3 regions of the Nonomuraea sp. NPDC050478 genome follow, and region 2 is predicted to be linked to each of the others. Evidence: predicted binding sites of a transcription regulator. Region 2 holds the regulator's gene; each other region holds the start of a gene.
What was found. The regulator HrcA, encoded in region 2, represses chaperone genes, less so after heat shock. The targets are predictions, from matches to a motif close to TTGGCACTCTCNNNNNGAGAGTGCCAA.

Region 1: groL (chaperonin GroEL) is a predicted target of HrcA. The motif match lies at 1,732-1,758, and genes of this name have one in related genera.
Region 3: groES (co-chaperone GroES) is a predicted target of HrcA. The motif match lies at 2,123-2,149, and genes of this name have one in related genera.

The regions. Positions count from the first base shown of each region.
Region 1 is NZ_JBITHT010000010.1:30,166-33,440, forward strand. Features, by position in the region: gene thrC (threonine synthase) at 1-804, shown strand, start outside; gene ACIBF7_RS39225 (MoaD/ThiS family protein) at 830-1,105, shown strand; gene ACIBF7_RS39230 (cold-shock protein) at 1,357-1,560, shown strand; gene groL (chaperonin GroEL) at 1,867-3,275, shown strand, end outside.
Region 2 is NZ_JBITHT010000004.1:754,218-757,492, reverse strand. Features, by position in the region: gene ACIBF7_RS23465 (DUF3097 domain-containing protein) at 1-424, opposite strand, end outside; gene ACIBF7_RS23460 (hypothetical protein) at 442-1,002, opposite strand; gene hrcA (heat-inducible transcriptional repressor HrcA) at 1,449-2,468, shown strand; gene dnaJ (molecular chaperone DnaJ) at 2,480-3,275, shown strand, end outside.
Region 3 is NZ_JBITHT010000014.1:58,337-61,611, reverse strand. Features, by position in the region: gene groL (chaperonin GroEL) at 31-1,650, opposite strand; gene groES (co-chaperone GroES) at 1,723-2,037, opposite strand; gene ACIBF7_RS43585 (methyltransferase domain-containing protein) at 2,341-3,275, shown strand, end outside.

The DNA.
Region 1 (3,275 bases), on a different contig from region 2:
GCCGCCGCCGCCAGGGCGGGCCTGGACGCGTGCGTGTTCATCCCCGCCGGGCTGGAGCAGGCCAAGATCGCCATGGCCCGCGTCTTCGGCGGCAGGCTCATCGGCATCGAGGGCACCTACGACGAGGTCAACCGGTTCTGCTCGGAGCTGATCGGGGACCCGATGGGCGACAAGTGGGGGTTCGTCAACGTCAACCTGCGGCCCTACTACGCCGAGGGCTCCAAGACGCTCGCGTACGAGATCGCCGAGCAGCTCGGCTGGCGGCTGCCTGAGCAGATCGTCATCCCGATCGCGTCCGGCTCCCAGCTCACCAAGATCGACAAGGGCTTCAAGGAGCTGATCCGGCTCGGGCTGGTCGACGACACGCCCTACAAGGTCTTCGGGGCGCAGGCGCTCGGCTGCTCGCCGGTGTCGGCCGCCTACAAGGCCGGCCACGACGTGGTCCAGCCGGTCAAGCCCGACACCATCGCCAAGTCGCTGGCCATCGGCAACCCCGCCGACGGCCCTTACGTGCTCGACATCGCCCGGCGCACGGGCGGCGCCGTCGAGGACGTGACGGACGCCGAGATCGTGGCCGCCATCAAGCTGCTGGCCTCCACCGAGGGCATCTTCGCCGAGACGGCGGGCGGCGTCACGGTGGGTGTGCTGAAGAAGCTCGTCGAGACCGGGCAGCTCGACCCGGAGGCCGAGACCGTGGTGCTCAACACCGGCGACGGGCTCAAGACGCTCGACGCCGTCGCGGCCGACGCGCAGCCCACGGCCGTGATCCGGCCCTCCCTCGACGCGTTCCGCGCGACTGTCTGACAATCAGGAAAGGCGAGACCATAACATGAGCGTTTCTGTGCGGATTCCTACCATCCTGCGCACGTACACCGGGGGCAACGCGGAAGTGAGTGGGGAGGGCGCGACTCTCCGTGACGTCCTGGCCAAGCTCGATTCCGACTACCCGGGGATCGGCGCCCGCATTCTGGATGAATCGGGCAAGATTCGGCGTTTTGTTAACGTCTACGTGGGGGAAGAGGACGTCCGATTCGCCCAAGGTCTGGACACTCCGGCCCCTGAGGGCACGCAGATCTCCATCATCCCGGCCGTCGCGGGCGGCTGAGCCCCCCGCTCGGCGGAGCGATCGTCTGGAAGGCGCCCCATGTGGGCGCCTTCTCCCTTTTGTGGGAAATTCAACCTTGAACTACTCAGCTAGGGGTGAAATAAGGCTTTTGCGGATTGACTCTGTTGCCGACCGCCATGCCACAGGTATGGTCGAGTGCGATCGTCAGACGATATCCCCATAAGTCATGGCGATTGTGGGTCTCGCAGACGAATGGGCGAGATCCCTGAGCCCAGTAAGAGGAGTCGGAAGTGGCGCAGGGCACCGTCAAGTGGTTCAACGCGGACAAGGGCTACGGCTTCATCGCGGTAGACGGTGGTAAGGATGTATTCGTCCATTACTCGGCAATCATGATGGACGGGTATCGCTCTCTCGAACAGGGACAACGGGTCGAGTTCGAGATCACGCAGGGCCAGAAGGGGCCGCAGGCGGAATCCGTCCGCGCTGTCGCCTAGCTGGTGCGACCGGCAGCTCGCACGCCAGCGCAGTGCGTGTGACTGCCACCTCACATTGGGGTACGGCGGGCCGCCCGGGGCCCGCCGTACGGACACCTTCGACGGCGATCTGTTGACCTGGCCAGGTGCGGAGTCAGCTTGCACTCGACAGGGTAGAGTGCTAAACAGTCGTTGGCACTCTATGTTGATGAGTGCCAACGGGGATCGAGACGATGGGGCCTGCCGAACGGAGATGTGGGCCCACATGCCGTCGCGGGCGTCGGCTCGATCTCACCAGGACACCCTGCATCTGGGAGGTCTCGCCTAATGGCAGCCAAGATGATCGCGTTTGACGAGGACGCCCGGCGCGGTCTCGAGCGCGGGATGAACCAGCTCGCCGACGCGGTGAAGGTCACGCTGGGCCCGAAGGGCCGCAACGTCGTGCTGGAGAAGAAGTGGGGCGCCCCCACGATCACCAACGACGGTGTCTCGATCGCCAAGGAGATCGAGCTCGAGGACCCGTGGGAGAAGATCGGCGCCGAGCTGGTCAAGGAAGTCGCCAAGAAGACCGACGACGTCGCGGGCGACGGCACCACCACCGCCACCGTGCTCGCCCAGGCGCTCGTACGTGAGGGCCTGCGCAACGTCGCTGCCGGCGCCAACCCGATGGCCCTGAAGAAGGGCATCGAGGCGGCCGTGGAGCGCGTCAGCGAGGAGCTCTCCAAGCTGGCCAAGGACGTGGAGACCAAGGAGCAGATCGCCTCCACCGCCTCCATCTCCGCCGCCGACCCCGAGATCGGCTCGCTCATCGCCGAGGCGATGGACAAGGTCGGCAAGGAAGGCGTCATCACCGTCGAGGAGAGCAACACCTTCGGTCTGGAGCTGGAGCTCACCGAGGGCATGCGCTTCGACAAGGGCATGACGTCGATGTACTTCGTCACGGACTCCGACCGCATGGAGGCCGTGCTCGAGGACCCGTACATCCTGATCGTCAACTCGAAGATCTCGGCCAACAAGGACCTGCTGCCGCTGCTCGACAAGGTCGTGCAGTCCGGCAAGCCGCTCCTCATCATCGCCGAGGACATCGAGGGTGAGGCCCTGGCCACCCTGGTGGTCAACAAGATCCGCGGCCTCTTCCGCTCGGTCGCCGTCAAGGCCCCGGGCTTCGGCGACCGCCGCAAGGCCATGCTCGCCGACATCGCCATCCTCGCCGGCGGCCAGGTCATCGCCGAGGAGGTCGGTCTCAAGCTGGAGAACGCCACCCTCGACCTGCTGGGCCGCGCCCGCAAGGTCGTGGTGACCAAGGACGAGACCACGATCGTCGACGGCGCCGGTGACGCCGACGCGATCGCCGGCCGGGTCAACGAGATCCGCGCCGAGATCGACCGCACCGACTCCGACTACGACCGGGAGAAGCTCCAGGAGCGCCTGGCCAAGCTGGCCGGCGGCGTGGCTGTCATCAAGGCCGGCGCCGCCACCGAGGTCGAGCTGAAGGAGCGCAAGCACCGCATCGAGGACGCCGTGCGCAACGCCAAGGCGGCCGTCGAGGAGGGCATCGTCCCCGGCGGTGGCGTGGCGCTGCTGCAGGCCGGCGCCAAGGCGTTCGACAAGCTGGAGCTGCCGGGCGACGAGGCCACGGGTGCGGCCATCGTGCGCAAGGCGCTGGAGGAGCCGCTCAAGCAGATCGCGGTCAACGCCGGCCTTGAGGGCGGCGTCGTGGTCGAGCGCGTCCGCAA
Region 2 (3,275 bases):
CCAGGTACTCCACGACCACGCCCTCGACCCGCAGGTCGTGACCCCAGATCTTCTCCACCAGCGCCGCGTCGTGCACGCCTTCGACGTAGATGCGGCTCTCCCTCGCGACCCTGGCCCGCAGCCCCTCGACCGCGATCGAGCCTGAGGCGCTGCGCCTGTGACCCCGCGGGGCGGCGGCGGCCTGCGGCCGCACCAGCGTCACGACCCGCCCTTCCAGCAGGAAAGCGGCGGGCGCCAGCGGGAACAGCCGCCGCTTGCCGAAGCGGTCCTCCAGCGTCACCGCCTCCTTGTCGCAGGCCACCACCGCGCCGCAGAAGCCGCTGTCGGCGTCCTCCACGACCAGGTCCGGTTCGGCGGCCACTTGGGGGATCTTCCCTTTGCCGGGACGCCGCCAGTTTCCCGCTAGAACATCGCCGTCGTACACACGGGGACCGTAGCAAATCACCCGGCCGTCGCGAGGCGCTTGCGATGGCCGCTCCGCCGCATCAGGACGACCACCGTCACGATGATCGCGCCGAGCACGCCCACGCCGGGGATGAGCAGCAGCGCCGCCAGTCCTCCCACGATGCCGCCGGCCGCCGAGAGCGCGTCCCTGCCCACGCCGAACAGCACGTCACCCTGTTCCTGGATGACGCAGGTGAGCTGGTACTCGCCCGCGGCGGGCGCGTTGACCAGCAGGATCTGCTCCCACGTCCGGCTGCCGGCCGTGACCGTCTGCGAGCCCGGCGCGTTGACGAGCCGCGCCTGGCCGGGCCCGCCGGAGATCTCGCAGCGGTAGTTCACCCGGGCGTCGGTGGAGACGTAGACGGACGGTCGGTCGTCGGGGTCGAGCGAGACCGTGACCGTCTCGCCGGCGGCGAACGTCGTGGACGGGGCGATGTCCTCGACGGTGTTCACGATGCCGGTGACGAACAGGACCACGCCCGCCACGACGCACGCGACGGCCACGCCCCACGCGACCGCGATCCACCGCAGCCGCGGGCGGAGCTCCTTCGGGTCCACCTGGCGTCCGTAGGGTGCTCCCGGCGGCCCGTACTGCGGCCCGCCGAACTGCGGCTGCTGCCCGTACCCGTAGCCGGGCTGCTGCTGACCGTACGGACTCCCGCCGTACGGCCCGGGACCCGCTTGGGGCGGGGGCCCGTAGGGGCCGGGGGGTTGAGATCCGTACGGGTTCGGGCCGGAATGTGGGGGTGGCGGCGCGTACGGGGAAGGTTCACCCTGGGGATAAGGCTGACCAAAAGGAGGATCCTGCCCTGAAGGCGGATCAACAGGCCGCTGGGGTGGATTGTCGTTCATGTCGGCAATTGTGATGCTTGTCGTTCACGCGTGCCAGCAGCGGGGACAACGGTGTTATCGCACCCTGTGAGCGAGACCCGTACACTTGGCACTCGGGAACACAGAGTGCTAGGTCTGGCGTTTCCCTGAAAGCGGCGGTAGGAGGTGCGCACGTGCTCGACGATCGGAAGCTCGCGGTGCTACGCGCCATTGTCGAAGACTACGTTTCGACCAACGAACCGGTGGGCTCCAAGGCGCTCGCCGAGCGTCACAATCTGAAGGTGTCGCCGGCGACCGTGAGAAACGACATGGCGGCGCTGGAGGAGCAGGGCTACATCGCCCAGCCCCACACCAGCGCCGGGCGCGTGCCGACGGACAAGGGCTATCGCCTGTTCGTCGACAGGCTCTCCCAGGTCAAGCCCCTGTCGGGGGCCGAGCGCCGGGCCATCGAGACGTTCCTGGCGGGAGCGGTCGACCTCGACGACGTGGTGATGCGCACGGTGCGGCTGCTCGCGCAGCTCACCCGCCAGGTCGCCGTCGTGCAGTACCCGACGCTCAACCGCTCGACCGTGCGCCACGTCGAGCTGGTGCCGCTCCACGACCGCCGCGTCATGCTGGTGCTGATCACCAACATGGGCCGCGTCGAGCAGCGCATGGTCGAGCTGCCCGAGGTGGTGGAGGAGCACCGCATCGCCCACATGCGCGGGGTGCTCAACGACTGCCTCGACGGCTGCGGCCTGAGCAGCGTGCCCGAGCTGGTCTCGGACCTGCCCGAGCGGCTGCCGGTCGACGAGCGGCCGGCGATGGCCACGATCCTGTCCGTCCTGCTGGAGACGCTCGTCGAACGGCACGACGAGAAGATCGTGTTCGCCGGGGCGGCCAACCTCGCCGGCGCCGACCTCAGCGTCGGCCTGCGCGAGGTGCTCGAAGCGCTGGAAGAGCAGGTGGTGCTCATGCGCCTGCTCGGCGAGACTTCCTCAGACACACCTTCCGCCCTCACCGTGCGCATCGGATCGGAGAACGCCTACACCGGACTGCGGGGCACGTCCATCGTCGCGACGGGATACGGTCAAGGCGACAACCAACTGGCCCGGCTCGGCGTTCTGGGCCCCACCAGGATGGACTACCCCGTGACGATGGGCGCCGTGCGCGCGGTGGCACGCTACGTCAGCCAGATTCTGGCTGCATCTTAAGAGGTCGATAAGTGGCAAACAGCGACTATTACGCCGCCCTCGGGGTGCGCCGTGACGCCAGTCAGGACGAGATCAAGAAGGCCTACCGCCGGCTGGCCCGCGAGCTGCACCCCGACGTGAACCCTGACCCCGCCACGCAGGAGCGGTTCAAGGAGATCACGCAGGCCTACGAGGTGCTCTCCGATCCGAACAAGCGCCAGATGTACGACCTGGGCGGCGACCCGTTCGGCGGCGCCGGGGCGGGTGCGCCGGGCGGCGGCTTCGGCGCCGGCTTCCCGTTCAGCGACATCATGGACGCGTTCTTCGGCACCGCCACGGGCGGCGCCCGCGGCCCGCGCTCGCGCGCCCGCCGCGGCCGCAACGCGACGATCCGGGTCGAGCTCGACCTGCGCGAGACCGCGTTCGGCACCACCCGGGAGCTCCAGGTCGACACGGCCGTGCTGTGCGAGGTGTGCCAGGGCGTCGGCGCGGCGCCCGGCACCCACCCCGACACCTGCGACATGTGCAACGGCCGCGGCGAGATCTCCCAGGTCACCCGGTCCTTCCTCGGGCAGGTCATGACCACGCGGCCGTGCCCGCAGTGCGGTGGCTTCGGCAGCATCATCCGCCACCCGTGCCAGGAGTGCTCGGGCGACGGCCGGGTCCGCACCCGCCGCACGATCAAGGTCCGCATCCCCGCGGGCGTCGAGGACGGCACCCACATCCAGCTCGCCGGCGAGGGCGAGATCGGCCCCGGCGGCGGCCCGCCCGGCGACCTCTTCCTGGAGATCGTCGAGCGCTCCCACGAGATCTTCGAGCGGCGCGGCG
Region 3 (3,275 bases), on a different contig from region 2:
CGGTGCGGGCCGTGAGGAGCCGAACGTGGGTCAGTGACCGTGGCCGTGACCGTGGCCCTGGCCGGCGGCCGGAGCCTCCTCCTCGGGCTTGTCGACGACGAGCGCCTCGGTGGTCAGCAGCATCCCCGCGATCGACGCGGCGTTCTGCACGGCCGAGCGGGTGACCTTGACCGGGTCGATGACGCCCTGGGCGAGCAGGTCGCCGTACTCGCCGGTGGCGGCGTTGAGGCCGTTGCCGGCGGACAGCTCCGCCACCTTGTGCGTGACGACGTAGCCCTCCAGACCGGCGTTCTCGGCGATCCAGCGGGTCGGCTCGACCAGTGCGCGGCGCACGATGGCCACACCGGTCGCCTCGTCGCCCGTCAGGCCGAGGTCGTCGAGCTCCTTGGCGACGTGGATCAGCGCCGAGCCGCCGCCGGAGACGATGCCCTCCTCGATGGCCGCGCGGGTCGCGGAGATCGCGTCCTCGAGACGGTGCTTCTTCTCCTTGAGCTCCACCTCGGTGGCGGCGCCGACGCGCAGCACGCACACGCCGCCGGCCAGCTTCGCCAGGCGCTCCTGGAGCTTCTCGCGGTCCCAGTCGCTGTCGGACTGCTCGATCGCGAGCTTGATCTCCTTGACGCGGTCCTCGATGGCCGCGGCGTCACCGGCGCCGTCGACGATCGTGGTGCTGTCCTTGTCGATCACGATGCGGCGGGCGGTGCCGAGCACCTCCAGGCCGACGTTCTCCAGCTTGAGGCCGATCTCCTCGCTGACGACCTGGCCGCCGGTGAGGATGGCCATGTCCTGCAGCATCGCCTTGCGGCGGTCGCCGAAGCCCGGGGCCTTGACGGCGACGGAGGTGAACGTGCCGCGGATCTTGTTGGTGACCAGGACGGCCAGGGCCTCGCCCTCGACGTCCTCGGCGACCACGAGCAGCGGCTTCTTGGTCTGGGCGATCTGCTCCAGCAGCGGGAGGAAGTCCGCGATGGAGGAGATCTTGCCCTGGGTGAGCAGGATGTAGGCGTCCTCCAGGACGGCCTCCATGCGCTCGGTGTCGGTGACCATGTAGGCCGACAGGTAGCCCTTGTCGAACTGGAGACCCTCGGTGAACTCCAGGTCCATGCCCATGGCGTTGGACTCTTCGACGGTCAGCACGCCGTCCTTGCCGACCTTGTCGAACGCCTCGGCGATCAGCTCGCCGATCTTGGCGTCCTGGGCGGAGATCGTCGCGACGTTGGCGATCTCCTTCTTGTCCTCGACCGGCCGGGCGGAGGCGAGCAGCTTGTCGCTGACCTCCTTGGCGGCCTTGTCGATGCCGCGCTTGAGCGACAGCGGCGAGGCGCCGGCCGCGACGTTGCGCAGGCCCTCACGGACCATGGCCTGGGCCAGGACGGTCGCGGTGGTGGTGCCGTCACCCGCGATGTCGTTGGTCTTGGTGGCCACTTCCTTGGCGAGCTGGGCGCCGAGGTTCTCGTAGCGCTCCTCAAGCTCGATCTCGCGGGCGATGGTCACGCCGTCGTTCGTGATCGTCGGAGCACCGAACTTCTTGTCGATGACGACGTTGCGGCCGCGGGGGCCGAGGGTTACCTTCACGGCATCCGCGAGGGCGTTGACGCCGCGCTCGAGCGCGCGGCGGGCGTCCTCGTTGAATTCCAGGATCTTCGCCATTTTTGCTGAAAGTCCTCTCCTAGCGTCGAAGGCCCCGGGGCTCTAGAGCGCCCGGGGCCCGACACAACCGGCTTACTTCTCGATGATCGCGAGAACGTCGCGGGCGGAGAGCACGAGGTACTCCTCGCCGCCGTACTTGACCTCGGTGCCGCCGTACTTGCTGTAGAGGACGATGTCGCCCTCACTGACGTCGAGCGGAATCCGCTTCTCGCCGTCCTCGTCCCAGTTGCCGGGGCCCACCGCGAGGACCTTGCCCTCCTGCGGCTTCTCCTTGGCGGTGTCGGGAATGACCAGGCCGGAAGCGGTGGTCTGCTCTGCCTCAAGCGGCTGAACCACGATGCGGTCGCCGAGCGGCTTAACGGGAACCTTGGTGGCGGTCGTCACGATCGGACCTCCCCTTCAGATGTGACTGATTAGAAGAGGCGACCAGCTGGGCCTGCCGTCGCGGGTGCCAGACCTGCCTCGTCGCACGTTGGCACTCTCACGGGGAGAGTGCCAACAGGAAACATATGCAAGAGGGGCTTGACAGTCAACACGAACTCGTCTGCTCACAGCGATCGTGGGCAAGCTTTCACGAGGTCGACCCGGACTCCGGAGCCTCCTGGAGCTCCAGCCTACGTCCGCGCGGGCCCCTCACGGGCCGACACGCTGGCCCGGAAGCACTCCGTACGGGCGCTACCGTCGTATGCCGTGGATCTCGACGCCTTCACCGCGCTGCTGACCCCGCGCGGCCGCGAAGCCCTGGCCGAGGCGCAGGAGCTCGTCGGCGCCGACCCCGTCGCCGCCGCCACGCGGCTGCGCAGGACCCAGGACGCCGCGCTCACCTCGGCCGCGCTCACCCAGGCCCGGCTGCGCGAGCGGGCCAAGGCCAAGTTCGGCGCCGACGCCGGGCACATGTTCTTCACCCCGCACGGCCTGGAGCAGGCGACCAGGGCCGAGGTGGCCGCCCACCGGGCGCGGCGGCTGGGCGCGGCTCCCGGGCCGCGCGTGGCCGACGCCTGCTGCGGCGTCGGGGGCGATCTGCTGGCGCTGGCGCGGGCCGGCTGCGCGGTCGACGCCGTGGACACCGACCCGCTCTCGGTCGCCGTGGCCAGGGCCAACGCCGAGGCGCTCGGGGTGGCCGACCGGGTGACCGTACGGGTGGGCGACGCCGCCGAGGTGCGGCCGGAGGCCTACGACGTGCTGTTCGCCGACCCCGCCCGGCGCACCTCCAGGGGCAGGACGTTCGACCCGCTCGCCTACTCGCCGTCCTGGCCCGTGGTGCTCGGCCTGCTGGGCAGGGCGCGGGTCGGCTGCGTGAAGGTCGCTCCGGGCATCCCGTACGAGTTCATCCCGGACGACGCGGAGGCCGAATGGGTCTCGTACAAGGGCGAGGTGAAGGAGGCCACCCTGTGGACCGGCCGCCCGCCGGAGGGGGCGCGGCGCGCGACGCTGCTGCCGGGCGGGCACACGCTCACCGCCACCGGCGCCCGCGCGGCCACCGGGCCGGTCGGGCGGTACGTGTACGAGCCGGACGGTGCGGCCGTCAGGGCGCATCTCGTCGGCGAGGTGGCCGAGCTGGTGCGCGGATGGCTGCCCGACCCGATGATCGCCTACATCTCGGGGGACGAGCCGGTCGACACCCC